2 regions of the Streptomyces sp. NPDC056503 genome follow, and region 2 is predicted to be linked to the other one. Evidence: riboswitches for the same ligand, from Rfam matches in the RefSeq annotation. Region 2 holds a riboswitch; the other holds the start of a gene.

Region 1 (17,187 bases), on a different contig from region 2:
TGATGATGCCGACCGCCGGGTACATGGACATCATCGGCTCGTTGTCGAAGAAGCGCTGGGCCGAGGAGAGCATGACGCCCCACTCCGGCACCGCGGGATCGGGGTTGCCGAGTCCGAGGTAGGAGAGGGCGGCGGCCTCGATGATGGCGGTGGCGAGGCTGAGCGTCGCCTGGACGATCACCGGGCTCAGCGAGTTCGGCAGGATCTGGGTGAGCACGATCCGCCGCTTGCGGATGCCGAGCGAGCGGGCCGCGAGCACGTAGTCGCTGCCGCCCTGGGCGAGCATCGAGCCGCGCAGCAGACGGGCGAAGACCGGGATCTGCACCACGCCGACGGCGATCATCACGGTGGTGAGCGACTGGCCCATCACGGCGGCGACGGAGACGGCGAGGAGCAGCGAGGGCAGCGCCAGCAGGATGTCGGTGACGCGCATGATGGCGTCGTCGATCCGCCGTCCGGACTTCCCGCCGAGGGTGGCCGCCGCGCCCGACACGATGCCGACCAGCGCGCCGATCAGCAGGCCGATGAGCATGGAGACGACGCCGACGAGCAGCGTCTGGCGGGCGCCCACGAGCATCCGGGAGAACAGGTCGCGGCCGAGGTTGTCCAGGCCGAACCAGTTCTCGGCGCGGGCGCCGACGAACTCGCCGCGGTTGGAGAAGACCTCGCCGCGCCAGGTCTGCTCGGTGGGGCTGTACGGGGCGATCCACGGGCCGATGATCGCGAGCAGGACGAACGCGGCGATGATCACGGCGCCGATGATCGCCATCTTGCTGGCGCGCATCCGGCGCATCGCCTCGCGCCACAGGCTGGCGCCGCTGGCCGTCTCGGTCTTCGCCGTGAGCTGGGCGAGCCGGTCGATCTTCGAAGTGGTGGTGATCAGACTCATCAGTGCACCCGCACCCTCGGGTCGATGACGCTGTAGGCGAGGTCGACGAGCATGTTGATCAGCACGTAGATCATGGCGATGAACATGATGAAGCCGACCAGCACCGGGTAGTCGCGGGCGTCGATGGCGGTCCGGATGAAAGAGCCGATGCCGCCGAAGGTGAAGACGGACTCGGTGAGCACCGCGCCGGAGAGCAGGCTGCCGGTGAGCAGGCCGACGGCGGTGACGACGGGGAGCAGCGCGTTGCGCAGGACGTGCCGACCGCGGACGACCCGGCGCTCCAGGCCCTTGGACTCGGCGGTGCGGATGTAGTCCTCGCCGAGGACCTCCAGGACGCTGGCGCGGGTCATCCGGACGATGACCGCGAGCGGGATGGTGGCCAGGGCGACGCCGGGCAGCACCAGGTGCATGAGGGCGTCCCAGGCGGCGTCGAGCTCGCCGGTGAGCAGGCCGTCGAGGACGGCGAAGCCGGTGACGCTGGTGGCGTCGATGCCGGTGGACTGGCGGCCGAAGGTACCGAAGATCTCGCCGAAGGCGCCCTTGAGCAGCTGCGCCAGGAAGAAGACCGGGATGCAGATGCCGACGAGCGAGCCGGAGACGGAGGCCACGTCGATCCAGCCGCCGCGCTTGCGGGCGGCGAGGTAGCCGAGGGGGATGCCCACGACGGTGGCGATGACCATGGCCGCGATGCTGAGTTCGACCGTGGCGGGGAAGCGCAGCACGAACTCGTCCCAGACGGGCTGCCCGGTCTGCACCGAGGTGCCCAGGTCGAGGTCGAGGAGGCGCTTCAGGAAGCGTCCGTACTGGACGTAGATCGGCTGGTCGAGTCCCAGCGCGCGGTTGATGCGCGCCACATCGGCTTCGGTCGCCCGCTCGCCCAGGATCGCTGAGGCGGGTCCGCCGGGCAGTCGGTTCAGCCAGATGAACAGCAGAACCGACAGGCCGAGCAGGGTGGGTATGAGCTGGAGAAGTCGTCGTACGACGAGTCGCAACACCCCGCGTGCCCCTTTCTTGCGTGTGGAGGGTGGATGCGCGGACGCCCGGTCACGGCAGGAGCGCGTGACCGGGCGGACCGCTTACGGGTGTGTTACTTGAAGGAGACCTCGGCGAAGTTCTCCTGCGTCAGCGGGGAGACCTTCGGCGGGACCACGTTCTTGCCGAACGCGATGGCCGGCGGGGAGGAGGTCAGCGGGAGACCGGGCAGGTACTCCATGATCGCCTCGTTGGCGGCCTTGTAGAGGTCCGTGCGCTTGGTCGGGTCGCCCTGGAGCGAGCCGGCCTTGACCGCGTTGAAGACCTTGTCGTCCTTGAAGCCCCACTGCTTGTCGTACCCGGCGAACCAGGTGCCGATGAAGTTGTAGCCGTCGTTGAAGTCACCGGTCCAGCCGAGCATGTGGAGGGCGCAGCCGCCCTTCTCCACCGCGTCGACGTAGTCGGGGTTCCACTTCTTCGGCTTCGGGGTGACCTTGATGCCGGCCTTCTCCAGGTCGGCCTTGACCAGCTCGAAGATGTCCTGCGGGGCAGGCATGTACGGGCGGGTGACCTCGGTCGGGTAGCAGAAGTCGACCGACAGGCCGCTCGCGCCGGCGCCGGCGAGGAGCGACTTGGCCTTGGCCGTGTCGAAGGCGTACTTCTTCACGTTCTCCGAGTAGCCGGCGACGGTGTCGGGCATGAACTGGGTCGCGACCTTGCCGCCCTCGGGCAGCTGGGTCTTGACGATGTTCTCGCGGTCGACGGCGTGCGCGATGGCCTGGCGGACCTCGGGCTTCTTCAGCGCCGGGTTGGCCTCCTGCGTCATACCGAGGTAGAGCAGGTTGAAGACGTCACGGGTCGGGACCTGGAAGCCCGCGCCCTCGAGGGTCTTGATGTCGGCGGGCGCGACCAGGTCGTAGCCGTCGATGTCACCGGCCTGGAGCGCCTGGCGGCGGCCGTCCTCGGTGTCGATCGTGCGGAAGACCAGGTTCTTGATCTTGGCCTTGTCGCCCCAGTAGTCGTCGAAGCGCTCGAGGGTGACTTCCTTGTTGCCCTTGTTCCACTTCGTGATCTTGTACGGGCCGGTGCCGGCGACCGTGCCGGCCTCCTGGCTGTACTTGGGGTACGTGATGGCGTCGCCGGCCTCGGTGACCTGCTGCTTCGCGTACTCCGCGATCGCCTTCGGCGAGTGGATCGCGAGGGCGTTCAGGGAGAAGCCGCCGGGCAGGTTGGCGGAGGGCTCGAAGACCTCGATGACGGCCGTGGCGTCGTCCTTGACCGTGCAGGACTTGTAGTTCGCCTTGGGCGTCTCCTTGTCCTCGTTGGCCTTGAAGCCGCCCATGATGGTCTGCCAGTAGTACGAGACCGCGCTCGACTGGTAGGTGCCCTTCCAGTTGAACCAGTAGTCGTAGTTGGCGCAGACCGCCTTCGCGTCGAGGGTCTCGCCGTCGTGGAACTTCACGCCCTTGCGGAGGTTGAAGGTCCAGACGGTGCCCTCGGGGTTGCTCGACCACTTCTCGGCGAGCCCGCCCACCAGCTTGCTGCCGCCGGACTCGTGCTCCAGGAGCGCCTCGAACGCCTGACGGGTGACCCGGAAGGTCTCGCCGTCGCTCGCGAGGGCCGGGTCGAGGGAGGCCGGGTCGCCCGGGGCGCCGAACACGAAGGTGTCCTTGGCTCCGGACTTGTTCTCGTCCTTGTCCCGGTCGCTCGCGCAGCCCGTGGCGATGAGGCCGACCGTGAGGGCCGCCGTCAGAGCCCGGGTCGACCGGGAATTGAGTATGCGCATGGGTCCACCCCTGGGTCGCCATGTGTGGTCTTGACCGGCCGAACGCTACTGGCGAGTGACGCGGCAGAGAACAGTCCGCATAGCGGTGATACCAACCTGAGACCCGGACACTCACCAAAACGGTCCGATGCCGGACATCGGTGGCGGGAGCGGGCCCAAGTGGACGCAAAACCCCGCCCTGGCAAGGAATTTCGGCCAGGGCGGGGCGGTGGGGCGAAGCGGGCGTCAGCGGTGCTGCGCGGGCGGGTAGCCGTATCCCGGACGGTGGGATCCCGCATGCTGGGACGGTGCTCCGTGCGCGTCCCGGTCGTAGAAGGGCCGGGCGTGGGCCTTCAGCCAGAGCGCCACCGGGTCGTACGCGTCGGAGAGCGCGACCGTCGAGACGGGCAGCCCGTCGGGCACGGTGCCGATCGACTGGCGCATCATCGCCCGCACCTCGTCCACGGCCGCCGCCGAACCGTCGTACAGGTCGAGCCCGATGACGAGGTACGGGGTTCCCAGCGCGGGCTGCACCCAGCCGCGGCGCAGCGAGCGGACGGCCGGGGTCCGGTGCGCGTTCTGGGTGAGCTGGGCGTAGAACTGCGGGATCTCCAGTGCGGGTTCGGAGACCCGGAGGGGCCCGGCGGGCATCCGGTCGAGGCCGGTCGCGATCCGGCGCAGGTCGGCCCAGGGGATTCCGACGCCGCCGCCGGGGGCGTGCGGATTGAGCCAGACGCCCCAGCGCTCGGGGTAGAGGGCGCGGGCGATCTCGCGGCCGGTGACGCGCTCGTGGGCGCGGTGCCAGCCGGAGGCGGCGAGTTCGCCGGCGGAGGTGACGCAGGGCGCGTAACCGTGCCCGTCGACCTCCATGTTCCCGTACTGGGCGTCGGCCGAGCCCGGGTTGCCCTGCCAGAGCAGCATGTACAGCTCGCCGTCGGCCAGGGCGTGCAGCAGGCCCTCGTACGCGTCGTAGCGTCCGGGCGCCACCTGGCGCAGCATCTGCTCGACCTCTCCGGTCGCGGCGCTGCCTGACGCGCTCACCCTGGGTCCCGCCCCTCTGTCTCGTACGGCTCGGTGGTTCGGTGGTTCGGTGGTTCCGTGGATCGGTGGTCCGGTCGATCGGGGGTCCGGTCGGCCGGTGGTCGGTGCCCGGTCGGTCCGGGGGTCACCCGGCGGCGCGCTGGTAGAAGGGGCGCACCCGCTCCAGCATCCAGTCTCCGACGGGGTCGGCCGCCATGTCGAGGAGGATCAGGTTGACCGGCCAGGCGACCTCGACGCGGCCGAGGGCGCGGCCGAGGGCGTCCAGCGGGGCGTTGCGGTCGACGCCGTCCCAGCCGGTGAGCTGGACGCCGATGAAGAGGGCGGGTTCGGTGCCCTCGACGCTGGCGAGGGTGCGGCGGGCGCTGGCGACGACTCCGGTGGCGTCGAACTCCGCGGCGGCGGCGGCGAGGAAGTCGACCGGGTCGTCCTGCCAGTCCGGCTCGAAGAGCCGGACCCGGCCGCCGGACGCGGGCCCGTCGAGGGCGGTGCGGCCGGCCCGGCAGAGCTCGGCGACGGCCGGCGGCGGCAGCGGGACGCCGACGACGCCGCCGGGGTTCACCGCGATGCCGAGCTGCGGGGGCAGGCCGCGGGCGAAGTCACGGGCGGGGGCGACGGTGAAGGACATGTGGTCGCCCACACAGGCGAGGAACTGCTCCTGGGAGCTGAAGACGGGGACGTAGGCGGCGCCGCCGATCTCCATCGTGGCCAGATCCAGGTCGGGGCTGTCGGGGCCGCCGCCGTTGGGCAGCGGGACCCAGACGGGGCTGCGGCCGAGCACCTCGATGAGCCGGCCTCCGGCCCCGGGCTCCCCGAGAGCGGCGGCGAGCGCCTCCTCCAGCTCGTTGCCCGGCCACGTCACGTCCACGGTGGTTGCGTCCCCTTCTCGTACGGCCCTGGTCCCGGCCGTCCCGCAGCACCCTAACGCCGCCCCGCCCCGGCTGTGACCAGAACCCGACGGGCGGACCCCCGGGCCCGGCCTAGACCGGGGCGCGGAAGCCGATGCGGCGCAGCGCGGTCGCGGCGTCCCGGTCGAGGAGGGTGGCGGAGGCGCAGCCGTGCGGCGGCCGGCCCGACTCGACGGCGGCGACGAGCCGGCCGACGGCCCTGCGGTGGCGGGCGAAGGCGTACGCGGACACCCCTCGGCCCCGCTCGCGCTGGCCGCCCCTCGCGGTCTCCGCGTCGACGTCGAGGAGGACCAGGTGGAGGGCGCGGCCGCGCCGGGCGGCCGAGCGGGCGAGCCAGCCGCGGACCCAGGACTGGGTGCCGCAGTCGTGGACGACGACCCCGGTGCCGGAGCGCAGGGCCCGGTGGAGCCCGGCGTAGTGCGCGATCCGGACCAGCGGGCGGTAGAGCGCGTACGGCAGGAAGGAGGGCATCCTGGCCTCCCAGCGCTCCCGGGCGTCCTGGGAGTCGATCCCGAGGCCCCCGGCGGCCCTCCGCAGCAGGGTGGACTTGCCGCTGCCGGGCAGCCCGGAGACGACCACGACGTCGCCGGCCGCGAAGGTGAGGGCACGCGGACCGCGGCCCCCGCGGTCGCGCAGGTCCCGCACCACGCGCCCGCGCCGGCGGGTCCTGGCACGGGCCCGCTGTGCGGGTATGGCGGCTTCTCCGGCGAAGACGCCGGTGCGCTGGATCCTCATCGCTGCTCCCCCTGTCGGGACCCCGGGAGACGTACCGGGAGACCTCACGGAGACCCTTGCCCACGAAGTGTAAAGAAACGGTAATCCGAGACAAGCGATTTGCGGCGCCGACACCGTATGCGAGGATGTGCGCGCCAGGCGCGCGCAGCGCCGTACAACCGCATACCGGCCGCTCGAATCCGCGCGGGAGAGTTCCGGACCGGCCTTCGGCCGTCCGGGCGCCGAAGGAGCAAGACCCTCCCTTGAATCTCTCAGGCCCCGTACCGCGTGGATGAGGCAGATCTGAAAAGCGGGACACCTGGTGTCCCCACCCAAGGTGCAAGCCGGGGATGCCCCCGGTGAACCTCTCAGGTTCCATGACAGATGGGGAGGACCGTCCTTGCCTGTCATGTTTTCCGCCTTCGGGACCCGGGAGCCACGTCCATGAGCACCACCCCCCGTCTGACCGCCCTCGATGCCCTGCATCGTTCGCTGGGCGCGACCATGACCGACTTCGCGGGCTGGGACATGCCGCTGCGGTACGGCAGCGAGCGCGACGAGCACAACGCCGTCCGCACCAGGGCCGGCCTCTTCGACCTCTCCCACATGGGCGAGATCACCGTCACCGGCCCGCAGGCCGTCGACCTGCTGGACCACGCCCTGGTCGGCAACATCTCCACGGTGGGCAACGGGCGCGCCCGCTACACGATGATCTGCCAGGAGGACGGCGGGATCCTCGACGACCTGATCGTCTACCGCCTCGGCGAGACCGAGTACATGGTCGTCGCCAACGCCTCCAACGCCCAGATCGTGCTGGACGCGCTGGTCGCCCGGTCCGGGGGCTTCGACGCCGAGGTCCGCGACGACCGCGACGCCTACGCGCTGCTCGCCGTGCAGGGCCCCGAGTCCCCCGGCATCCTCAAGCAGCTCACCGACGCCGACCTGGACGGCCTGAAGTACTACGCGGGCCTCCCCGGCACCGTCGCCGGCGTCCCGGCGCTGATCGCCCGGACCGGCTACACCGGCGAGGACGGTTTCGAGCTCTTCCTGAAGCCGGAGCACGCCGAGGGCGTGTGGACGGCGCTGACCGAGGCGGGCGCGGGCGTCGGCCTCATCCCGTGCGGCCTGTCCTGCCGTGACACGCTCCGCCTGGAGGCGGGCATGCCGCTGTACGGGCACGAGCTGACCACCTCCCTCACCCCCTTCGACGCCGGTCTCGGCCGGGTCGTGAAGTTCGAGAAGCCGGGCGACTTCGTCGGCCGCAAGGCGCTGGAGGCCGCCGCCGAGCGCGCCGAGACCGCCCCGCCGCGCAAGCTGGTCGGTCTGATCGCCGAGGGCCGCCGCGTGCCGCGCGCCGGCATGCAGGTCGTCGCGGGCGGCGAGGTCGTCGGCGAGATCACCTCGGGCGCTCCCTCCCCGACGCTCGGCGAGCCGATCGCGATGGCGTACGTCGACGCGGCGCACGCGGTTCCGGGCACCGAGGGTGTAGGCGTGGACATCCGCGGCACCCACGAGCCCTACAAGGTCGTGGCGCTGCCGTTCTACAAGCGCCAGAAGTGACGCATTCGTCTCAGGACACGTCTCACCCCGCAAGACCCACGTACATCCGCACCCCCCCGATCCAGGAGAATCAGGCCATGAGCAACCCCCAGCAGCTTCGCTACAGCAAGGAGCACGAGTGGCTGTCGGCCGTCGAGGACGGCGTCGCCACGATCGGCATCACCGAGCACGCGGCCAACGCCCTCGGTGACATCGTGTTCGTCCAGCTCCCCGAGGTCGGCGCCACCGTGACCGCGGGCGAGGAGTGCGGCGAGCTGGAGTCGACCAAGTCCGTGAGCGAGCTGTACTCCCCGGTGACCGGCGAGGTCGTCGAGGCCAACCAGGACGTCGTGGACGACCCGTCGCTGGTGAACTCCGCTCCGTTCGAGGGCGGCTGGCTGTTCAAGGTGCGCCTCACGGCCGAGCAGGACGACCTGCTCAGCGCCGACGAGTACACCGCCTTCACCGCAGGCTGACCGAGACCCCCAAGGGATCGCTTCATGTCGCTTCTGAACACTCCCCTCCACGAGCTGGACCCGGACGTCGCCGCCGCCGTCGACGCCGAGCTCCGCCGTCAGCAGTCCACCCTCGAGATGATCGCCTCGGAGAACTTCGCTCCGGTCGCGGTCATGGAGGCCCAGGGCTCCGTCCTCACCAACAAGTACGCCGAGGGCTACCCGGGCCGCCGCTACTACGGCGGCTGTGAGCACGTCGACGTGGCCGAGCAGATCGCGATCGACCGGATCAAGGACCTGTTCGGCGCCGAGTACGCCAACGTGCAGCCGCACTCCGGTGCCTCCGCCAACCAGGCCGCCCTCTTCGCGATCGCCCAGCCCGGCGACACGATCCTCGGTCTCGACCTGGCGCACGGCGGCCACCTCACCCACGGCATGCGCCTGAACTTCTCGGGCAAGCAGTTCAACGTGGTCGCGTACCACGTGGACGAGGCCGGCCTGGTCGACATGGCCGAGGTCGAGCGCCTCGCCAAGGAGCACCGCCCGAAGGTGATCATCGCCGGCTGGTCGGCCTACCCGCGCCAGCTGGACTTCGCGGAGTTCCGCCGGATCGCCGACGAGGTCGAGGCGTACCTGTGGGTCGACATGGCCCACTTCGCGGGCCTGGTCGCGGCCGGTCTGCACCCGAACCCGGTCGAGTACGCGGACGTGGTGACCTCCACCACGCACAAGACGCTCGGCGGCCCGCGCGGCGGCATCATCCTGGCGAAGAAGGAGTTCGCCAAGAAGCTGAACTCCTCGGTCTTCCCCGGCTTCCAGGGCGGCCCGCTGGAGCACGTGATCGCGGCCAAGGCCGTCTCCTTCAAGGTCGCGGCCTCGGAGGAGTTCAAGGAGCGCCAGCAGCGCACCCTGGACGGCGCCCGCGCCCTCGCCGAGCGCCTGGTCCAGGACGACGTCACCGCCCACGGCGTCTCGGTCCTGTCCGGCGGCACGGACGTGCACCTGGTCCTGGTGGACCTGCGGAACTCCGAGCTCGACGGCCAGCAGGCCGAGGACCGGCTCCACGAGGTCGGCATCACGGTCAACCGGAACGCCGTTCCGAACGACCCGCGCCCGCCGATGGTCACCTCCGGTCTGCGCATCGGCACGCCGGCCCTCGCCACCCGCGGCTTCACGGCCGAGGACTTCACCGAGGTCGCCGACATCATCGCCGAGACGCTGAAGCCGGGCTTCGACGGCGAGAAGGCCGAGGCGCTGAAGGCCCGCGTGACCGCGCTGGCCGACAAGCACCCGCTGTACCCCGGCCTGAAGTAATTTCGTACGCTTTTATTCGTACGAAGCTCCGGGGCACCGCGCACACTGGACAGTGAGCGCGGTGCCCCACCCCTTTGTCCCGCGCCCCCGCACCGCCTCTCCCTGCTTGTTTCTGCACCACCCCGGCAGACAACGGCGTCTAGCCCCACAAGGAGTCTCCCCGTGGCCATCTCGGTCTTCGACCTGTTCTCGGTCGGCATCGGCCCGTCCAGCTCCCACACGGTGGGCCCGATGCGCGCGGCCCGGATGTTCGCCCGCCGGCTGAAGAACGAGGGCCTGCTCGCCTCCACCGCGAAGGTGCGGGCGGAGCTGTACGGCTCGCTGGGCGCGACCGGCCACGGTCACGGCACCCCGAAGGCGGTCCTGCTCGGCCTGGAGGGCAACTCGCCCCGCACGGTCGACGTGGAGCACGCCGACGAGGAGTTCGAGCGGATCAAGGCGAGCGGGCGGATCAACGTACTCGGCGCCCACGAGATCGACTTCGACTTCGACGCCGACCTGGTCCTGCACCGGCGCAAGGCGCTGCCGTACCACGCCAACGGCATGACGGTCTTCGCGTACGACGCCGAGGGCGGGCTCGTCCTGGAGAAGACGTACTACTCCGTCGGCGGCGGCTTCGTCGTCGACGAGGACGCCGTCGCGGGCGAGGACCCGATCATCCCGGACGACACGGTCCTGAAGTACCCCTTCCGCACCGGTGACGAACTGCTGCGCCTGGCGAAGGAGACCGGCCTGTCGATCTCCTCGCTGATGCTGGAGAACGAGAAGGCCTGGCGCACCGAGGACGAGATCCGCGCCGGCCTGCTGGAGATCTGGCGGGTCATGCAGGCCTGCGTCTCGCGCGGCATGTCCCGCGAGGGCATCCTCCCCGGCGGTCTGAAGGTCCGCCGCCGGGCCGCGACCTCCGCCCGCAAGCTGCGCTCCGAGGGCGACCCGGCCGCGCACGCGATGGAGTGGATCACCCTCTACGCGATGGCGGTGAACGAGGAGAACGCGGCGGGCGGCCGGGTGGTCACCGCCCCGACCAACGGCGCGGCCGGCATCATCCCGGCGGTCCTGCACTACTACATGAACTTCGTCCCCGGCGCCGACGAGGACGGCATCGTGCGCTTCCTCCTCGCGGCCGGCGCGGTCGGCATGCTCTTCAAGGAGAACGCCTCGATCTCCGGCGCCGAGGTCGGCTGCCAGGGCGAGGTCGGCTCGGCCTGCTCGATGGCGGCCGGCGCGCTGGCCGAGGTCCTCGGCGGCTCCCCCGAGCAGGTGGAGAACGCGGCCGAGATCGGCATGGAGCACAACCTGGGCCTCACCTGCGACCCGGTCGGCGGCCTCGTGCAGATCCCGTGCATCGAGCGCAACGGCATGGCGGCGGTCAAGGCCGTCACGGCGGCGAAGATGTCGATGCGCGGCGACGGCAGCCACCTGGTCTCCCTCGACAAGGTCATCAAGACCATGAAGGAGACCGGCGCCGACATGAGCGTCAAGTACAAGGAGACCGCCCGCGGCGGCCTCGCGGTCAACATCATCGAGTGCTGACGCCCCGGCGCGGCGCACCCGCGCGTACGTGACGAACGGCCGGTCCCGCCCCCACGGGACCGGCCGTCGCGCGTGTGGGTCAGTAGCGGACCCAGAGGACGATGACGTCCGGGCGGGTGGAGCTGAAGGGCTCACAGAGGAAGATCGGGCCCCAGATCGTGTACCCGGCCTGGCCGGTGGCCTGGCACTCGGCGTACGAGGAGTGGTGGCTGCGCGGGTAGAAGCCGGGGCCGGCGGCCTCGGCGGTGCCGGCGGTGCCGAGGGCGAGGGCTCCGGCGGTGGCCGCGGTGGCGAGTGCGGCTGCGACGCGACGGTACATGGCATGTCCTCCTGAAATGAACGATGCGATGCGGTGCGGGATGGTGCCGTGCGGTTCGTGCAGGCTGCGCAGCCGGGACGAAACGTATCGGCGGCCCCCCTCCCGGGCAATAGGTCTAGGCCAATCCCCGGACGGATGTCCGAATTCCCCGGTCGCGGCCGGATTCCATCGCTAGGGTCCCGATCATGACCATGACTGTGGATGCCGAATGCCTCGCCCTGACCCGCACCCTGCGCCGCCGGGGAGTCGTCGTGCTCTCCGTCTTCGGGCTGGTGTGGGCGCTCGCGGGCGGCTCGGGGCTGCCCGCGCCGGGACTCCCGGTCGCGGGGGCGCTGGGGGTCCTGCTGACGGCCGGGGCACTGGCCGCCGGCTTCCGGGGGACGGCCCGTGAGGTGACCCGTCCGGTGCGGCTGCCGGAGCGGTGGAACCGCGGGGTCGGGGTGGTGAACGCGGTCGAGGTGGCCGCGATCGTCGGCGTGATCGCGGCCTCGAACGCGGCCGGGCGCCAGGAGTGGATTCCGGTCGGGATCTGCCTCGTCGTCGGCCTGCACTTCTTCCCGCTGGCCCGCCTCTACGACCAGCGCCAGTACGGGTGGCTGGCGGCGGCCCTGACCGGGCTGGGGGCGCTCGGGGCGGCCCTGGTGGCCGCCGGGCTCACGGCGGAGGCGGTACGGGCCTCCGTGGGGCTCCCCGCGGCCCTGGCGCTGTGGGGAACCGCCCTGCTGGTGGCGCGCGACTGAGCCCCGGAGGAGGAGCCGGAGCGGGGCGGTGGAGCCGGTCGCGGGCATCCGCGGCTCGCCGGCGCCGAGAAGGCGGCGGCAAGGGCGCCGAGGACGGCGGCCGCGAGGGCCGCGGCGCCTCGACGGCTCGGGTGCCGAGGGGTCCGGGGGGCGTCACCGGTCGCTCGTCACCGGGCCCGGGACGGGCGGCGACTCAGGGTGAACGCCGCCCGGACCCGGCCCCGGGGCCGGTCAGGCCCGGGTCACGCCTTGCTGAGGTGGGACCAGAACTCGTCCCACGACAGGCGGCCGTCGCCGTTGTCGTCGCGCTGCTTGATGAGGGCCTCGGCCACCGTCTCGGTGACGTTGAAGTCGCCCAGCTGGGCCATGACGCTCTTGTACTCCGTGGCGGTGATGAAGCCGTCCCCGTCCACGTCGTACCGGTTGAATGCCGTCCGTGCCGACTCGATGTCCGCCACTGCTTCCGCCCCTTCTCGGTGCTGTTCTGACGGGGGTCAGATTAGCTGGCCGAGCGGTGTCCGATGATGGCGGTATGAGCAGTGACGTGACACGGATCCTGGAGGCGGCGGCGCGCGGGGGGTTCCCCGCGACGGACGGCCGGACGACGGTGGTCCCGCAGCCGGACGAGCGCGACGCCGGGGTGCTGGCCTTCACGGCCCACTCGGTGGTCTTCGCGGACGTCGATCCCGAGTGGGTGAGGGCCGAGCTGGCCGCGACCGGGAGCGATCCGCTCGCCGCGAGCATGAACCCGGGCTTCCTCGTGCGGCTGATGGCCCGGACCGGCCGGCGGATGAACACCATCGACCTGCTGACGGTCGCCGACGCCCTGCCGGGCCCGCCGCCGGTGACGCTGCGGGAGATCGAGGACCCGGAGCACCCCCGGGTGGCCCGGGCGCTGAAGTACCGGGACGACGTACGGGTGTGGGCGGCGGACGGCGGGGTGCTGATCCTGGGGCGCGGTGTCGCCGGGCGCATGGAGGCGGCGATCGAGGTCGACGAGGCGGTGCGCCACCGGGGGCTGGGCCGGGCGCTGGCGACGGCGGCGCGGCACCTGACGCCGGACTCCGTGGTGTGGGCGCAGCAGTCGCCGGGCAACGCGCGCAGCGTGCGGACCTTCCAGGCGGCGGGGTACCGGCCGGTGGCCTCGGAGGCGCTCCTCACCGCGCGCTAGACCGCAGCCGGGCGTCCACTATGTGGATGATCGAGGGAAACAATCGATGAACCGCATAGCCATTCACAGTTTTCAAGGTGAGTGCCACAGATCACCAACGATTCACATTTAAAACGTTCAGGTATGTCCGGATTGATAACGATGTGGGTGCTTGGCGGTGTGGCCGCCGTCTGTCATAGTCGATGACACGACCCCCATTGACCCGGGCCAGGTCGTTCAAGCGGCCGTGGATACACCCCCCCGTCCACGGCGCATCACACGGAAGCCCCCAGCAGCCCCACCACGGCGCACGGGGGCTTCCGTGCGTCCGCGGCCCGGTCAGCGGTCGGTGACCCGCATCTCGAACCAGGTCGTCTTGCCGCGCGGCCCGAGGTCCGCGCCCCACCGGTCGGAGAGCTTGTCGACGAGGAAGAGGCCCCGGCCGCTGACGTCGAGCTCGGCCACCGGCATCAGGCAGGGCAGGCCGCGCGAGGGGTCGCGCACCTCGATCCGGATCCGGCCGGGGCGCCGCTGGGCGCGCAGCACGAAGACCCGGGCACCGGTGTGCCGGACCGCGTTCCCGACGAGTTCGGAGACGAGCAGGACGGCGTGCTCGGCGAGGTTCGGACCCAGCCCCCACTGCCGGAGCACCACGTACTGGGTCATCCGGCGGGCGATCCTGGCCGACTCCGGGAGCGACGGCAACCGGACGTCGACCTCCGCCGGGTTGCCGTACCGGTCCATCGCCGCGAGGGCCTCTTCGTCCTCCAGGGTCGGTGTCCACCGGGCGGCGGGCACGCCGCCCTGCCGTGGTTGTTCCCTGCTCTCCAGGCCCGCCATGCCCCCCATCATGGCCGCAGGAGACGGCCCGCGGGGGCCGTTCCGGCGGAATGGCCCCCGCGGGGCGGCGCGTCGCCGTGACGGACCGTCGGATGACGGTCCGCGCGGCGTGCGGTCAGGCGAACTTCGCCTTGCCCGGGCCCTCTTCGACGAAGCTGCGCATGCCGGTCTCGCGGTCCGCGGTGGCGAACAGCGCGGAGAACCAGGTGCGTTCGAGGGCGAGGCCGGTGTCGATGTCGGCCTCCAGGCCCTGGTCGATCGCCTCCTTGGCGGCGCGCAGCGCGACCGCCGGGCCCTGGGCGAGCTTCGCGGCCCAGGCGTGCGCCTGCTCGTACACCTCGGCGGCCGGGACGACCCGGTCGACCAGGCCGAGCGCGAGGGCCTCCTCGGCCTTCACCATCCGGCCGGTGAAGATGAGGTCCTTGGCGCGGGAGGGGCCGACCAGACGGGAGAGCCGCTGGGTGCCGCCGGCGCCGGGGATCAGACCGAGCAGGATCTCGGGCTGGCCGAGCTTGGCGTTCTCGGCGGCGATCCGGTAGTCGGCGCAGAGCGCGAGCTCGCAGCCGCCGCCGAGGGCGTAGCCGGTGATCGCGGCGACGACCGGCTTGGGGATGCGCGCGACGGCGGTGAAGGAGTCCTGGAGGGCGCGCGACCGCTCGACCATGGCCACGTGGTCCATGGCCTGCATCTCCTTGATGTCCGCGCCGGCCGCGAAGACCTTCTCGCCGCCGTAGAGGACCACGGCCCGCACGTCGTCGCGGTCGGTGGCCTCCTGGGCCAGCTCGCGCAGCCGGTCCTGGGTGGCGATGTCCAGGGCGTTCATCGGCGGGCGGTCGAGGCGGATCGTGCCGACGCCGTCGGCGACTTCGAGGTTCACAGTCATGGGAAGAGGTTAGTGGCCGTTAACGGGGACGGGCCCGGTGCTGTTGCTCACAGCACCGGGCCCGTGTCCGTCTCGCCGGGGGACCTACGCGGTCCACTCCGACCAGGACATGTTCCAGCCGTTCAGGCCGTTCTCCGGCTTGATCTGCTTGTCCTTGGAGTTCTTCACGATCACCACGTCACCGATGATCGAGCGGTCGAAGAACCAGGCGGCCGGGGTGGAGCTGTCGCCCGCGCCCCGGGCGTCCGAGAGGCCGACGCAGCCGTGGCTGACGTTCTGGGAGCCGAAGGTGGACTTCGGGGCCCAGTAGTTGCCGTGCACGAAGGTGCCGGAGGTGGACAAGCGCATGGCGTGCGGCACGTCCTTGATGTCGTACTCGCCGCCGAAGCCGACGGTGGCCCCGTTCATGCGGGTCACCTTGTACTTCTCGCTGATGACCATCTGGCCGTTGTAGGTGGTCGTGGACGGGGCGCCCGCGGTGATCGGCAGGGTCTTGATGATCTGCCCGTCGCGCTCGACCTTCATCGTCTTGGCGCTCGCGTCGACCGTGGAGACCTGGCGGCGGCCGATGGTGAAGGAGTACGTCTTCTTCTGCTTGCCGTAGACGCCCGGGCGGCCCTCGACGCCGTCCAGGTTCAGCTCGACGGTGACCTTCGTCCCCGCCTTCCAGTACTCCTCGGGGCGGAAGTCGAGGCGGTCGTTGCCGAACCAGTGGCCCTCGATCTCGACGGCCGGCTCGGCCGTCACCTTGATGGCCTTCTCCACGGCCTCCGGGTCGGTGATGCCCCGGGTGAAGTTGATGGAGACCGGCATGCCGACGCCGACGGTCGTCCCGGCCTCCGGCGTGTAGTGGCCGATGAAGGTGTTCTTCGGGGTCAGCGTGGTGAAGGTGGTGTCCTTCGCGGACTCGCGGCCCTCGGCGTCCTTCGCGATCGCGTGGACCTTGTACTGGGTCCCGGCCGACAGGTGGGCCAGCGGCTCCCAGCTGGCGCCGTCCGCCGAGATCTTGCCCTCGACCGCGGCGCCCTTGGAGTCGGCGACGGTCACGGTGGTCAGCTTGCCCTGCTCGGCGGTGACCTTGAGGATCCCGCTGGTGGCGACCGAGTCGGCGCCGTCCTTCGGCAGGACCGTCACGACCGCCTGGGAGGCGGCGTTGTCGGGGGCCGTGGTCCCCTGGCCGGTGCCCTTGGCCCCCGCCCCGTCGGCGGTCTTGGACGGGTCCTCGCCGCCGCAGGCGGTCAGGACCAGCAGCAGTGCCCCCGTGGCCAGGGCTCCGAGGCGAACGCCCCGCCGCCGCGCCGACGTCCCCGATATCGGCTGCCCGTTCACTATGGTCTTCTCCCCTCGCACGACCCGGCCGCCGGCCGGGCCCCACCCCCTGTACGCAGGTCCCGCGCACGGCGCTAGATAATCACACCGGACGACACGAAAGTTCCACGTGAATGTCACCGTTCAGTCCCAGTTGGGACGGGGCCGGAGGCGAGCGGGGAGCGCCTCGCGTCCGGCCCCCGGACCGCAGAGCGGTCAGCGGAGCGCGGACCCCTTCTTCCAGTCCTCCCAGTCCGTGTTCCAGCCGCTCAGGCCGTTGTCCGGGGCGACCTTCCGGTCCTTGGAGTTGACCACCTCGACGACGTCCCCGACCAGGCTCCGGTCGAAGAACCAGCCCGCCGGGGTCTCGGCGCCGCCCCCCTTCACGTCCCGCAGCCCCACACAGCCGTGGCTGACGTTGGCCGAGCCGAAGGTGGACTCGTCGGCCCAGTAGTTGCCGTGGATGAAGGTCCCCGACTCGGTGAGCCGCATGGCGTGCGGCACGTCCTTGATGTCGTACTCGCCGCCGAAGCCGACCGTGGCCCCGTTCATCCGGGTCACGTCGTACAACTCGGTCACCACCATCTTCCCGTTGTACGTGGTGGTCTTCGGCGCGCCCGCGGTGATCGGCAGGGTGGCGAGCAGCCGCCCGTCCCGCCGCACCTCCATGGTGTGGGCCGCCGCGTCGACCAGGGAGACCTGGGAGCGGCCGACGGTGAAGCCGACCGTCTTGCGCTGGATGCCGTAGACGCCCGGGGCGCCCTCGACGTCCCGCAGGGCGAGCTCGACCGTCACCTCGGTGCCGGGCGCCCAGTACTCC
Region 2 (12,615 bases):
AAGGAAGGCAAGCCGATCTTCGGCTATGTCGCCGAGGGCTACTGGGAGGACGTCGGCACCCACGAGAGTTACGTCAAGGCACAGGCCGACGTCCTCGAAGGCAAGGTCCAGGTCGACATCGACGGCTTCGAGATCTCGCCCGGCGTGTGGGTCGCCGAGGGAGCGGAGGTGCACCCCGACGCGGTGCTGCGCGGACCGCTCTACATCGGGGACTACGCCAAGGTCGAGGCCGGCGCCGAGATCCGCGAGCACACCGTCGTCGGCTCCAACGTGGTGGTGAAGACCGGGGCCTTCCTGCACAAGGCGGTCGTCCACGACAACGTCTACATCGGACAGCAGAGCAATCTCCGCGGCTGCGTCATCGGCAAGAACACCGACGTCATGCGCGCGGCCCGCATCGAGGACGGCGCCGTGATCGGCGACGAGTGCATGATCGGTGAGGAATCGATCGTGCAGGGCAACGTCCGGGTCTACCCCTTCAAGACCATCGAGGCCGGTGCCTTCGTCAACACCTCGGTGATCTGGGAGTCCCGCGGGCAGGCCCACCTCTTCGGGGCCCGTGGGGTGTCCGGGATCCTCAACGTCGAGATCACGCCGGAGCTGGCCGTGCGGCTGGCGGGGGCGTACGCGACGACGCTGAAGAAGGGCTCCACCGTCACCACCGCGCGCGACCACTCGCGAGGCGCGCGTGCGCTCAAGCGGGCCGTGATCTCCGCGCTCCAGGCCAGTGCCATCGACGTACGGGACCTGGAGAACGTACCGCTGCCGGTGGCCCGGCAGCAGACGGCGCGGGGGAGCGCCGGCGGGATCATGGTGCGTACCTCTCCGGGGGTGCCGGACTCCGTCGACATCATGTTCTTCGACGAGCGGGGCGCGGATCTGTCGCAGGCCCGGCAGCGGAAGCTGGACCGGGTCTACGCGCGGCAGGAGTACCGGCGGGCCTTCCCCGGGGAGATCGGCGACCTGTCGTTCCCGGCGAGCGTCTTCGACTCGTACACCGGCTCGCTGCTGCGGAACGTCGATACGACCGGGGTCGCGGAGGCCGGGCTGAAGGTGGTCGTGGACGCGTCCAACGGGAGCGCGGGGCTCGTCCTGCCGAGTCTGCTCGGACGTCTCCAGGTGGATTCGCTGACGATCAACCCGGGGCTCGACGAGTCGCGGCCGACCGAGTCCGCGGAGCGCAGACGGGCCGGTCTCGTGCGGCTCGGGGAGATCGTGGCGTCGGCGCGGGCGGCGTTCGGCGTGCGGTTCGACCCGGTGGGCGAGCGGCTGTCGCTCGTCGACGAGCGGGGTCGGATCATCGAGGACGACCGGGCGCTGCTGGTGATGCTGGACCTGGTGGCGGCCGAGCGGCGGTCGGGGCGGGTCGCGCTGCCGGTGACCACGACCCGTATCGCCGAGCAGGTGGCGGCGTACCACGGCACTCAGGTCGAGTGGACGACCACCTCGCCCGACGACCTCACGCGGGTCGGCCGGCAGGAGTCGACGATCTTCGGCGGGGACGGGCGCGGCGGGTTCATCGTGCCCGAGTTCAGCAGCGTCTTCGACGGTGCCGCGGCCTTCGTGCGGCTCATCGGACTGGTGGCGCGGACGCAGCTCACGCTGAGCCAGATCGACGCCCGGATCCCGCAGGCGCACGTCATCAAGCGGGACCTCGCGACGCCGTGGGCGGTGAAGGGGCTGGTGATGCGGCGGGTGGTCGAGGCGGCGGGCAGCAGGTCGGTGGACACCACCGACGGCGTGCGGGTCGTGGAGGCCGACGGGCGGTGGGTGATGGTGCTGCCGGACCCCGCCGAGGCCGTCACCCATCTGTGGGCCGAGGGGCCCGACGACACCTCCGCGCAGGCGCTGCTCGACGAGTGGTCGCGGGTGGTCGAGAGCGCAGGTCGCTGACCGGAGGGCGGAGCGGGGCCGGACGGTGCCACCTCGGTGCCGTCCGGCCCTTCGTGGGGGCCATTCGGCGGTAGGGCGTGCGACGTGCGACGATGTGCGGCATGTCGCAGCAGCCCCCCGTTCGGAGCACCGGTTCTCCGCCCCCGCGCCCGGACGCGTCGATGTCGCTGCTGAACAACGTGATCGACCACGCGCTGGACGACGGGTACGCGGAGGCGACCGCGCGGCGCGAGGCCGAGGGCGGCTCCGTGCCGAAGCCGCTGCGGGCCAGGCTGGGTCTCGCGGCCGGTCTGGTGCTGGCCGCCGCCGTGGTGACGGTGGGTGCGGCCGAGGCCCGGATCTCGGCTCCGGTGGTCGCCAAGGAGCGCCAGGAGCTGATCGACCGGATCGAGGGCGAGAACGCGACGGCCGACGACCTGGAGCGGGACGTCGAGCGGATCCGCGCCGAGGTCGGCGAGCGGCAGCGCGTGGCGCTGGAACAGCACGGTGGCGACCAGGCGGAACTGGTGGCCCTGCTGTCCGGCGCGACCCCCGTGCAGGGGCCCGGGGTGAAGCTGGTGGTGGACGACGCCAAGGGGTCCGACAGCGGGGGCGGCGGGCCGCGCGAGAGCGCCGGCTTCTCCGACACCGGGCGGGTGCGCGACCGTGACATGCAGCGGGTGGTCAACGGGCTCTGGGAGTCGGGTGCGGAGGCCGTGTCGATCAACGGCCAGCGGCTGACCTCGCTCTCCGCGATCAGGGCCGCCGGTGAGGCCATACTCGTCGACAACCGGCCGCTGGTGCCGCCGTACACCGTGCTCGCCGTCGGGGACGGGCAGCGGCTGAGCACCGCCTTCCAGGACAGTGCCGACGGGCAGTACCTGCACGCGTTGGCCGAGAACTTCGGGATCCGCACCGGCATCTCGGTCGAGAGCGGGCTGAGCCTTCCGGCCGCGCCGAGCCTGATCGTACGTACAGCTGAGCCGAGGGGGGCCGGGGCGGCGACGCCGTCCGGTCGTGCCACGGCCGACAAGGGGAAGGCAACATCGTGATCGCCGTACTGGGCCTGATCGTCGGAGTCGTGGCGGGACTGCTGGTCCGGCCCGAGATCCCGGCGGTCGTCGAGCCCTATCTCCCGATCGCCGTGGTCGCCGCCCTCGACGCGGTCTTCGGCGGTCTGCGGGCCATGCTCGACGGGATCTTCGTCGACAAGGTCTTCGTCGTCTCCTTCCTGTCGAACGTGGTCGTGGCCGCGCTGATCGTCTTCCTCGGCGACAAGCTCGGTGTCGGCGCGCAGCTCTCCACCGGTGTCGTCGTCGTGCTCGGCATCCGGATCTTCTCCAACGCGGCCGCGATCCGCCGCCATGTCTTCCGGGCGTGAGGCCGATGAGTGTGAACCCGAACGAGAAGCCGGAGCAGGGCGACGAGGAGCCCGAGGTGCCCTCGGCGCCGAAGACGCCGAAGACGCCGGAGTCGCCGGTGCCCCCGGCGGGGCCGACGGGGCCGGTGCCCCCGGTGACGCCGGCGGCGGGTGAGCCGGTCGGTGGTGCGGAGGCGGTGGCGCCGGCCGTGGAGGGCGGTGAGAGCGCTCCCGAGGCCGCTGTGCCGTCCTCGGGCGGGGGCGCCGGTGCCGGGGCGCCGAGCGGCCGTCGGCGGCTCGCGGACGCCCTGTGGCCGCCGCGGGTGACGCGGGCCCAGCTGGTCGTGGCGCTGCTCCTCGCCTGTCTGGGCTTCGGCCTCGCCATCCAGGTCTCCTCGACCAGCGAGGGCAGCGCCCTGCGCGGGGCGCGGCAGGAGGACCTCGTACGGATCCTCGACGAGCTCGACGACCGTACGCAGCGCCTGGAGGACGAGAAGGCGCGGCTGGAGAAGCAGCGGTCGGAGCTGGAGTCGAGCTCCGACCAGGCCGAGGAGGCCCGTCGGCAGACGGCGGAGAAGGAGCGGCAGCTCGGGATCCTGGCCGGCACGGTGGCGGCCGAGGGGCCGGGCATCACGCTGACGGTGACCGATCCGGTCGGCGCGGTCGAGTCCGACATGCTCCTCGACGCCATCCAGGAGCTGCGGGCAGCGGGTGCGGAGGCGATCCAGGTCGACGGCGTGCGGGTGGTCGCGAACAGCTATTTCACAGGTGGCGGTGATGACATGCGGATCGATGGAACGCCGGTGACCGCTCCGTACGTCTTCAAGGTCATCGGCAAGCCCGAGGATCTGGAGCCCGCGCTCAACATCCCCGGTGGAGTCGTCCAGACCCTCGAGAAGGAGCAGGCCACGGCCACGGTGGAGCGGTCGGCGAAGATCGTCGTCGACGCCTTGCGACCCGTGAAGCGGCCTGACTACGCTCGGTCGTCCTCCCAGTGAGAGAGGGGGCGAGGGGTCCCGCGACATGGGCTGGAGCGTTGCGGGGGGTCGGCGCACCACAACGGTGGTGCGTGGTGGAAACTGTCCGGAGGATGCGGACGTTGTGAAGGTGTCCGGGTCGGCAGGTGTGATGGATCTCGGTTCGTCCTGCCCCACGGGCGGGTCTGTTTCGGTCAAGGGGAATCGCCCGTGAAGTTGTTTGCGAAGTTGTTCGGCAAGAGCGCACGCGAGGACGGCGGCAACGCCAGGCACCGTGCGCCGCGCCACGCCCAGAGCGAGGAGCAGGGCGGCGAGCGTCCGCTCTTCCGTGACGAGGTCGAGGGTCAGGGCGGTGACATTTCGGGCGCGCCGGGCGCGTCGTCTGTTGACCCCGCCGGTGCCGCGCGCATAGGTTTCGGTGAACCATCAACCTCAAGTGCGGGTGGAGGGTTTGCCTCCGATCCGTACGCGACCCAGACCTCCGCGGGACAGCCGCGGCAGGAGGACGCGTCCATGCCGGTGTGTACGAGGTGCGGTCACCGCAATACGCCGGACAGCCGGTTCTGCTCCCACTGCGGTACGCCGCTGCGGAGCGGGGTCGCCCCCGAGCGTCCCTCCGAGACGACGTCGACGATCTCGATCTCGGGCCTGGAGGCGTACGACGCGGAGACCACCGGCCAGATCGCGATGCCGGCGCTGTCCCCCGAGGCCCTCGCGGCCGTCGAGGCGCTGCCGCCCGGTTCCGCGCTCCTGGTGGTGCGCCGCGGTCCGAACTCGGGCAGCCGCTTCCTCCTGGACGGCGAGCTGACGACGGCCGGCCGGCACCCGCAGAGCGACATCTTCCTGGACGACTTCACGGTCTCCCGGCGGCACGTCGAGTTCCGCCGGCGCCAGGACGGCAGCTTCACCGTCGCCGACGTGGGCAGCCTCAACGGCACCTACCTCAACCGTGAGCCGATCGACTCCGACGTGGTGCTCAGCAACGGCGACGAGGTACAGATCGGCAAGTACCGGCTGGTCTTCTACGCGAGCCAGCGAGGCGTCTGACACGCCTGGCGGAGATCCTTCAGGAAAGGTCCATGGTGCGAACACCGACGGGCGGTGCCGGATCCGGCACCGCCACCGCGGGCGACCGGCTGGTGAGCATCGGCACCGTGCTGAGTCAGCTGCGGGCCGAGTTTCCCGAAGTGACGATCTCCAAGATCCGTTTCCTGGAGGCCGAGGGGCTCGTCGAGCCGCGCCGTACGGCCTCCGGGTACCGGAAGTTCAGCCCGGAGGACGTGGAGCGGCTCGCCGCCGTCCTGCGGATGCAGCGGGACCACTATCTTCCGCTGAAGGTCATCAGGGAGCACCTCGACGCCCTCGCCCGGGGTGAGCAGGTGAAGCTCCCGGTGCCCGGTCGGCGCCGGGACCTGCTGGACGGGCTGCTCGACGGGCTCGCGGAGGACGAGGACGGCGAGCGGCCGACCGCCGCGCGCCTGGGCCGGCCCGAGCTGGTCGCCGCGGCCGGGGTCACCGAGGCCGAGCTGGTGGAGTGGGAGTCGTACGGCCTGATCGGCGAGAGCGAGGGCGGCGGCTACGACGCGGAGAGCGTCAACGTGGCCAGGATCGTGGCCGATCTCGGGCGGTTCGGGCTGGAGCCCCGGCACCTGCGGGCCGTGAAGGCCTCGGCGGACCGGGAGGCGGGGCTGATCGAGCAGGTCGTGGCGCCGCTGCGCCGGCACCGCAATCCGCAGACCAGGGCGCACGCGGAGGAGACGGCCGCCGATCTGGCGCAGCTGTCGGTGCGGCTGCACGCCGCGCTGGTGCAGACGGCGCTCGGGATCCGGCTCCAGTGACGGTCGCGGAGGGCTCCGCGACGGGGTGCGGGCGGCGCTGAGCGGGGGCCCGACTATCCAAACCGGTCGGGCACGTCCTAGGGTTGCTGTGTGAACGAGCTCGACGTTGTGGGTGTCCGGGTGGAAATGCCCTCCAACCAGCCGATCGTGCTCCTGCGCGAGGTGGGAGGCGACCGGTACCTTCCCATCTGGATCGGACCCGGCGAGGCGACCGCGATCGCCTTCGCCCAGCAGGGCATGGCCCCGCCGAGGCCGCTGACGCACGACCTTTTCAAGGACGTGCTGGAGGCCGTGGGGCAGGAGCTGACCCAGGTCCGCATCACCGACCTGCGGGACGGGGTCTTCTACGCCGAGCTGGTCTTCGCCAGCGGTGTGGAGGTGAGCGCGCGGCCGTCGGACGCGATAGCCCTGGCGCTGCGGACCGGTTCGCCGATCTTCGGCAGCGACGGCGTCCTCGACGACGCCGGGATCGCGATCCCCGACGAGCAGGAGGACGAGGTGGAGAAGTTCCGCGAGTTCCTCGACCAGATCTCTCCGGAGGACTTCGGGGGCCAGTGAGGCGGTGCTCCCGGTGGGAGCGCGGCCGGGGCGACCGGAGGGCGCTGTCGGCGCATTCGAGTAGCCTTTCCCCGGAGTGGGATACGTGAAACCACTCTCTGGGTGATTATCACTCGGCGTGCCGAGTGTGGCGATCGTTGACGCACCCCTAGCGACTGCCTACCTTCGAGTGGGCAGGTCAAGGACGGAGGGTCGGCGTGATGAGCAGCGCGGACGGTACGGCAGGGGGCTCGCTCGGACGCGCGTCCGGGGAGAGCGCTCCGTATCCGCTTCACGGCAGTGTGGGCGACTTCGGCGGCGTCGGTACGGAGCAGGGCGCCGGGGTGGCCGACGAGGCGATCGGGTACCGCGGCCCCACGGCCTGCGCGGCCGCCGGCATCACCTACCGCCAGTTGGACTACTGGGCGCGCACCGGGCTCGTCGAGCCGAGCGTGCGGCCGGCGTACGGCTCGGGGACGCAGCGGCTCTACAGCTTCCGGGACGTCGTCGTCCTGAAGATCGTCAAGCGGTTCCTCGACACGGGCGTCGCCCTCCAGAACATCCGGGCCGCCGTGCAGCACCTGCGTGCCCGCGGCTTCCGCGACCTGGAGCGGATGACGTTGATGAGCGACGGGGCGACCGTCTACGAGTGCTCCTCGCCCGACGAGGTCGTCTCGCTGCTCCAGGGCGGGCAGGGCGTCTTCGGGATCGCGGTGGGGGTCGTGTGGCGGGACGTCGAGGCGGCGCTCTCGCAGCTGCACGGGGAGCGCGTCGACACCGGCGAGACGCTGGTGGGGCACAACCCGCAGGACGAGCTGGCGCGCCGCCGCCGCGACCGGGCCGTCTGAGGTTCCCCGCCGGGACCGGTGCGGGCGCTGCCCGTACCGGCGGTTGTCAGTGGTGTGAGGCAGGATCGGAGCCGTGAGAGCCGCCCCCACGATCCTCCATCTGGACATGGACGCCTTCTTCGCCGCCGCCGAGCAGGCGTCGAAGCCGAGCCTGCGCGGCAAACCCGTGGTCGTGGGCGGGCTGGGGCCGCGTGGAGTGGTCGCCACCGCCTCGTACGAGGCGCGGCGCTTCGGCGTGCACTCGGCGATGCCGATGGGGCAGGCGCGGCGGCTCGCGCCCAACGCCGCGTACCTGGTGCCGCGCTTCGCCTTCTACCGGGCGATCAGCGGACAGGTGATGGAGCTCCTGGGCAGGCTGTCGCCGCTGGTGGAGCCGCTCAGCCTGGACGAGGCCTTCGTGGACCTGGAGGCCGGGGGGCTGGCGGAGGACAGCGTGAGCGCGCGGGCGGTGGGGGAGCGGCTGCGGGCCGAGATCCTGGCGACGACCGGGCTGACGGGGTCGGTGGGGCTCGCGGGCTCCAAGATGCTGGCGAAGATCGCCTCGGAGGAGGCCAAGCCGGACGGGCTGGTGCTCTTCGAGCCGGGGACGGAGCGGGCGCTGCTCGCGCCCCGGTCGGTGCGGATCATCCCCGGGGTGGGGCCGGCCACCGGCGACCATCTGCGGCGGGCGGGGATCACCACGGTCGCGGATGTCGCGGAGGCGGGCGAGGACGAGCTCGTGCGGATCCTGGGGCGGTCGCACGGGGCCTCGCTGTACCGGATGGCGCTCGGGCACGACGACCGGCCGGTGGTGGCCGAGCGGGACGCCAAGTCGGTCTCCGTGGAGGACACCTTCGACATCGACCTGCACGACCGGCTGCGGATCAGGCTGGAGGTGGAGCGGCTGGCGGAGCGGTGCGTGGCGCGGTTGCGGCGCTCGGGGCACTCGGGGCGGACGATCGTGCTGAAGGTGCGGCGGTACGACTTCTCGACGCTGACCCGCTCCGAGACGTTGCGGGGGCCGACGGACGATCCGCTGGTGGTGCGGGAGGCGGCGGAGCGGCTCCTCGAACTCGTGGACACGACGGGTGGGGTGCGGCTGCTGGGCGTCGGGGTGAGCGGGCTCGCCGACTACACGCAGGAGGACCTGTTCGCGCAGGCGGAGGCGGAGGCCGGGGCGCAGGGGGAAGCGCGGGCCGAAGCGGGGGCGGGGGCCTCGGGCGAGGGCGCGGCGAGCGGGGCGAGCGGGGCTGGTGTGGCGGTGGGGGTGCCCGGGAACGTGGTGCCGGCCCCGGCGGCCGACGGGCCGCCGGCCGCCACCGAGACCGCGATACGGGGGTGGGCGCCGGGGCACGACGTGCGGCACGCGGTCCTCGGGGCGGGCTGGGTCCAGGGCAGCGGGCTCGGGAGGGTCACCGTCCGCTTCGAGGAGCCCGGCGCCAGGGTTCCGGGGCGGGTGCGCACCTTCCCGGTGGACGATCCCGCGCTGGAGCCGGCGGATCCGCTGCCGCTGGTGCCGGGCGGGGCGACGGGGGCGGAGCGGGCCGCCCCGGTCGTCCGCACGGGTGAGTGAGCCCGGGACGGCCCTACGCGGCGTCGTCCTGGCCGGCGAGCCGGCCGAAGTCGGGGATCGTGTCCGGCGGGGGCGGCAGCGTCAGCTCGTAGTGGCGGTAGAGCTGGAGTTCCTGCTCGGGGGAGAGGTGGCGGCCCACGCCGAAGTCGGGGGCGTCCTTGATCAGGGAGCGCTCGAAGGGGATGTGGAGTCCGTCGTCGGTCAGTTCGCTGGGCTCCAGGGGGACGAACGCGTCCCTGCTGAACAGGCCGGTGCGGACGGCGGCCCACTCGGGGATGCCGGTCGCGTCGTCCAGGTACACCTCGTCCACGGTTCCGATCTTGTGTCCGTTCCGGTCGAACGCCTTGCGGCCGATCAGGCTGCGCGGATCGATGTCGGTCTGCACGGTCCCTCCAACTGGTCGCAACTGCTCTACACCCCTACGAAAGTGCACATCTGGGATGTCGGCCACTTGAGCGATGGGAGGGACAACCGCGCTGGTAGGCTGGCTGTGGCTGTCGACACCGTGCGGGAGAGTCCACCGGAGAGGTTTCCGGTGGCGCCGAAGGAGCAAATCCTCCCCGGAATCTCTCAGGCACCCGGTACCGCGCGGGCGAGGTCACTCTGGAAAGCAGGGCGGGAGTCCGACGGCATCCGCTCTCACCGACGGTGAAAGTCGGCGTGCCCCCGGGCGTGCCGGTGAAGCTCTCAGGTTGAGATGACAGAGGGGGAGGCCGTCCGGGCACCCGCGCCGTGGTGCCCCTCGCAGGTCGTGAGACCAGGAGGCCCCCGCATCATGACCGCCAACCGCACCCCGCTCTCCGAGCTCGAGCAGGGCATCCCCTTCGAGCAGCGGCACATCGGACCCGACGCCGAGGCGCGGGCCAAGATGCTCGCCCAGGTCGGCTACGGCTCGCTCGACGAGCTGACGGCCGCCGCGGTGCCGGACGTCATCAAGAACGCCGAGGCGCTGGACCTGCCCGGTGCCCGCACCGAGGCCGAGGTCCTCGCCGAGCTGCGTTCCCTCGCCGGCCGCAACGAGGTCCTGGCCCCGATGATCGGCCTCGGCTACTACGGCACCTTCACCCCGCCGGTGATCCTCCGCAACGTCATGGAGAACCCGGCCTGGTACACGGCGTACACGCCCTACCAGCCGGAGATCTCGCAGGGCCGCCTGGAGGCGCTGCTCAACTTCCAGACGATGGTCGCCGACCTCACCGGTCTGCCGACCTCCGGCGCCTCCCTCCTCGACGAGGGCACCGCCGCCGCCGAGGCCATGTCGCTGGCGCGCCGCGTCGGCAAGGTGAAGAACGGCGTCTTCCTGGTCGACGCCGACGCCCTGCCGCAGACCATCGCCGTGATCGAGACCCGCGCCGAGCCGACCGGCGTCGAGGTCGTCGTCGCCGACCTGAGCGAGGGCATCCCCGCCGAGGTCGCCGAGCGCGGTGTCTTCGGCGTGCTCATCCAGTACCCGGGCGCCTCCGGTGCCGTCCGCGACATCAAGCCGCTGATCGACGCCGCGCACGAGCTCGGCGCGATCGTGACCGTCGCCGCCGACCTGCTCGCGCTCACCCTGCTCGTCTCGCCCGGCTCGCTCGGCGCCGACATCGCCGTCGGCACGACCCAGCGCTTCGGCGTCCCGATGGGCTTCGGCGGCCCGCACGCCGGCTACATGGCCGTCCAGGACAAGCACGCCCGCTCGCTGCCCGGCCGGCTCGTCGGCGTCTCCGTCGACGCCGACGGCAACAAGGCGTACCGCCTCGCCCTGCAGACGCGCGAGCAGCACATCCGCCGCGAGAAGGCCACCAGCAACATCTGCACCGCGCAGGTGCTCCTCGCCGTCATGGCCGGCATGTACGCCGTCTACCACGGCCCGGACGGGCTGCGGCAGATCGCCCAGCGCACCCACCGGTACGCCGCGATCCTCGCCGCCGGACTGACCGCCGCGGGCGTCGAGCTGACCCAGGGCGCGTTCTTCGACACGATCACCGCCCGGGTGCCCGGCCGCGCCGACGCCGTCGTCGCCGCCGCCCGCGAGGCCGGTGTCAACCTGTACCGCGTCGACGCCGACCACGTCTCCGCCTCCTGCGACGAGACCACCGGCCGCGAGCAGCTCGCCGCCGTCTGGGGCGCCTTCGGCGTCACCGCCGACGTCGAGGCCCTGGACGCCGGCACCGAGGACGGTCTCCCGGCCCCGCTGCTGCGCTCCGACGCCTACCTCACCCACCCGGTCTTCCACGCGCACCGCTCCGAGACCTCGATGCTGCGCTACCTGCGCCGGCTCTCGGACCGCGACTACGCGCTGGACCGCGGCATGATCCCGCTCGGCTCCTGCACCATGAAGCTGAACGCGACCACCGAGATGGAGCCGGTGACCTGGCCCGAGTTCGGCCAGATCCACCCCTTCGCGCCGATCGGGCAGGCCCAGGGCTACGTCACGCTCATCACCGAGCTGGAGGAGCGCCTGGCCGAGGTCACCGGCTACGACAAGGTCTCGATCCAGCCGAACGCCGGTTCGCAGGGCGAGCTGGCCGGTCTCCTCGCGGTCCGCGCCTACCACCGCGCCAACGGCGACGAGCAGCGCACGGTCTGTCTCATCCCGTCCTCCGCGCACGGCACCAACGCGGCCTCCGCCGTGATGGCCGGCATGAAGGTCGTCGTCGTGAAGACCGCCGAGGACGGCGAGGTCGACGTCGAGGACCTGCGTGCCAAGATCGCGCAGCACCGCGACGAGCTCTCCGTGCTCATGATCACCTACCCGTCGACGCACGGCGTCTTCGAGGAGCACGTCGCCGACATCTGCGCCGAGGTCCACGAGGCCGGCGGCCAGGTGTACGTCGACGGCGCCAACCTCAACGCGCTGGTCGGCCTCGCCAAGCCGGGTCACTTCGGCGGCGACGTCTCGCACCTCAACCTGCACAAGACCTTCTGCATCCCGCACGGCGGCGGCGGCCCCGGCGTCGGCCCGGTCGGCGTCCGCGCCCACCTCGCCCCGTACCTGCCGAACCACCCGCTCCAGCCCACCGCGGGCCCGGAGACCGGTGTCGGCCCGATCTCGGCCGCCCCGTGGGGCTCCGCCGGCATCCTGCCCATCTCCTGGACGTACGTCCGCCTGATGGGCGGCGAGGGCCTCAAGCGCGCCACCCAGGTCGCCGTCCTCGCGGCGAACTACATCGCCAAGCGCCTGGAGCCGCACTACCCGGTGCTCTACACCGGCCCGGCGGGGCTCGTCGCCCACGAGTGCATCGTCGACCTGCGGCCGCTGACCAAGGCGACCGGCGTCACCGTCGACGACATCGCCAAGCGCCTGATCGACTACGGCTTCCACGCGCCGACCATGTCCTTCCCGGTCGCCGGCACGCTGATGATCGAGCCGACCGAGTCCGAGGACCTGGCCGAGCTGGACCGTTTCTGCGACACGATGATCGCGATCCGCGCCGAGATCGAGAAGGTCGGCTCCGGCGAGTGGCCCGCCGAGGACAACCCGCTGCGCAACGCCCCGCACACCGCGGCCGCGCTGGGCGGCGAGTGGGACCACGCCTACGACCGTGACGTGGCGGTCTTCCCGGCCGGGGTCTCGGCCGCCGGCAAGTACTGGCCGCCGGTCCGCCGCATCGACGGCGCCTTCGGCGACCGGAACCTGGTCTGCTCC

The links. Region 2 has a riboswitch for glycine ahead of gcvP (aminomethyl-transferring glycine dehydrogenase). Riboswitches for the same ligand answer to the same signal wherever they lie in the genome.
Region 1: another riboswitch for glycine. It lies ahead of gcvT (glycine cleavage system aminomethyltransferase GcvT); the one in region 2 lies ahead of gcvP (aminomethyl-transferring glycine dehydrogenase).

Annotation. Positions count from the first base shown of each region.
Region 1 covers NZ_JBHTST010000075.1:12,557-29,743, forward strand. Annotated here, with positions in the region: gene ACFQ8C_RS22155 (ABC transporter permease) at 1-889, opposite strand, end outside; gene ACFQ8C_RS22160 (ABC transporter permease) at 889-1,884, opposite strand; gene ACFQ8C_RS22165 (ABC transporter substrate-binding protein) at 1,977-3,647, opposite strand; gene ACFQ8C_RS22170 (enhanced serine sensitivity protein SseB C-terminal domain-containing protein) at 3,873-4,667, opposite strand; gene ACFQ8C_RS22175 (enhanced serine sensitivity protein SseB) at 4,792-5,532, opposite strand; gene ACFQ8C_RS22180 (AAA family ATPase) at 5,645-6,307, opposite strand; glycine riboswitch at 6,482-6,583, shown strand; gene gcvT (glycine cleavage system aminomethyltransferase GcvT) at 6,731-7,846, shown strand; gene gcvH (glycine cleavage system protein GcvH) at 7,924-8,301, shown strand; gene glyA (serine hydroxymethyltransferase) at 8,326-9,594, shown strand; gene ACFQ8C_RS22200 (L-serine ammonia-lyase) at 9,757-11,127, shown strand; gene ACFQ8C_RS22205 (hypothetical protein) at 11,207-11,446, opposite strand; gene ACFQ8C_RS22210 (hypothetical protein) at 11,632-12,186, shown strand; gene ACFQ8C_RS22215 (EF-hand domain-containing protein) at 12,429-12,644, opposite strand; gene ACFQ8C_RS22220 (GNAT family N-acetyltransferase) at 12,719-13,357, shown strand; gene ACFQ8C_RS22225 (ATP-binding protein) at 13,676-14,176, opposite strand; gene ACFQ8C_RS22230 (enoyl-CoA hydratase/isomerase family protein) at 14,292-15,059, opposite strand; gene ACFQ8C_RS22235 (Ig-like domain-containing protein) at 15,144-16,388, opposite strand; gene ACFQ8C_RS22240 (Ig-like domain-containing protein) at 16,584-17,187, opposite strand, start outside.
Region 2 covers NZ_JBHTST010000179.1:1,507-14,121, forward strand. Annotated here, with positions in the region: gene ACFQ8C_RS33740 (sugar phosphate nucleotidyltransferase) at 1-1,893, shown strand, start outside; gene ACFQ8C_RS33745 (DUF881 domain-containing protein) at 1,995-2,924, shown strand; gene ACFQ8C_RS33750 (small basic family protein) at 2,921-3,253, shown strand; gene ACFQ8C_RS33755 (DUF881 domain-containing protein) at 3,259-4,230, shown strand; gene ACFQ8C_RS33760 (FHA domain-containing protein) at 4,312-5,256, shown strand; gene ACFQ8C_RS33765 (MerR family transcriptional regulator) at 5,289-6,047, shown strand; gene ACFQ8C_RS33770 (bifunctional nuclease family protein) at 6,138-6,605, shown strand; gene ACFQ8C_RS33775 (MerR family transcriptional regulator) at 6,806-7,432, shown strand; gene ACFQ8C_RS33780 (DNA polymerase IV) at 7,506-8,984, shown strand; gene ACFQ8C_RS33785 (PRC-barrel domain-containing protein) at 8,998-9,369, opposite strand; glycine riboswitch at 9,483-9,581, shown strand; gene gcvP (aminomethyl-transferring glycine dehydrogenase) at 9,760-12,615, shown strand, end outside.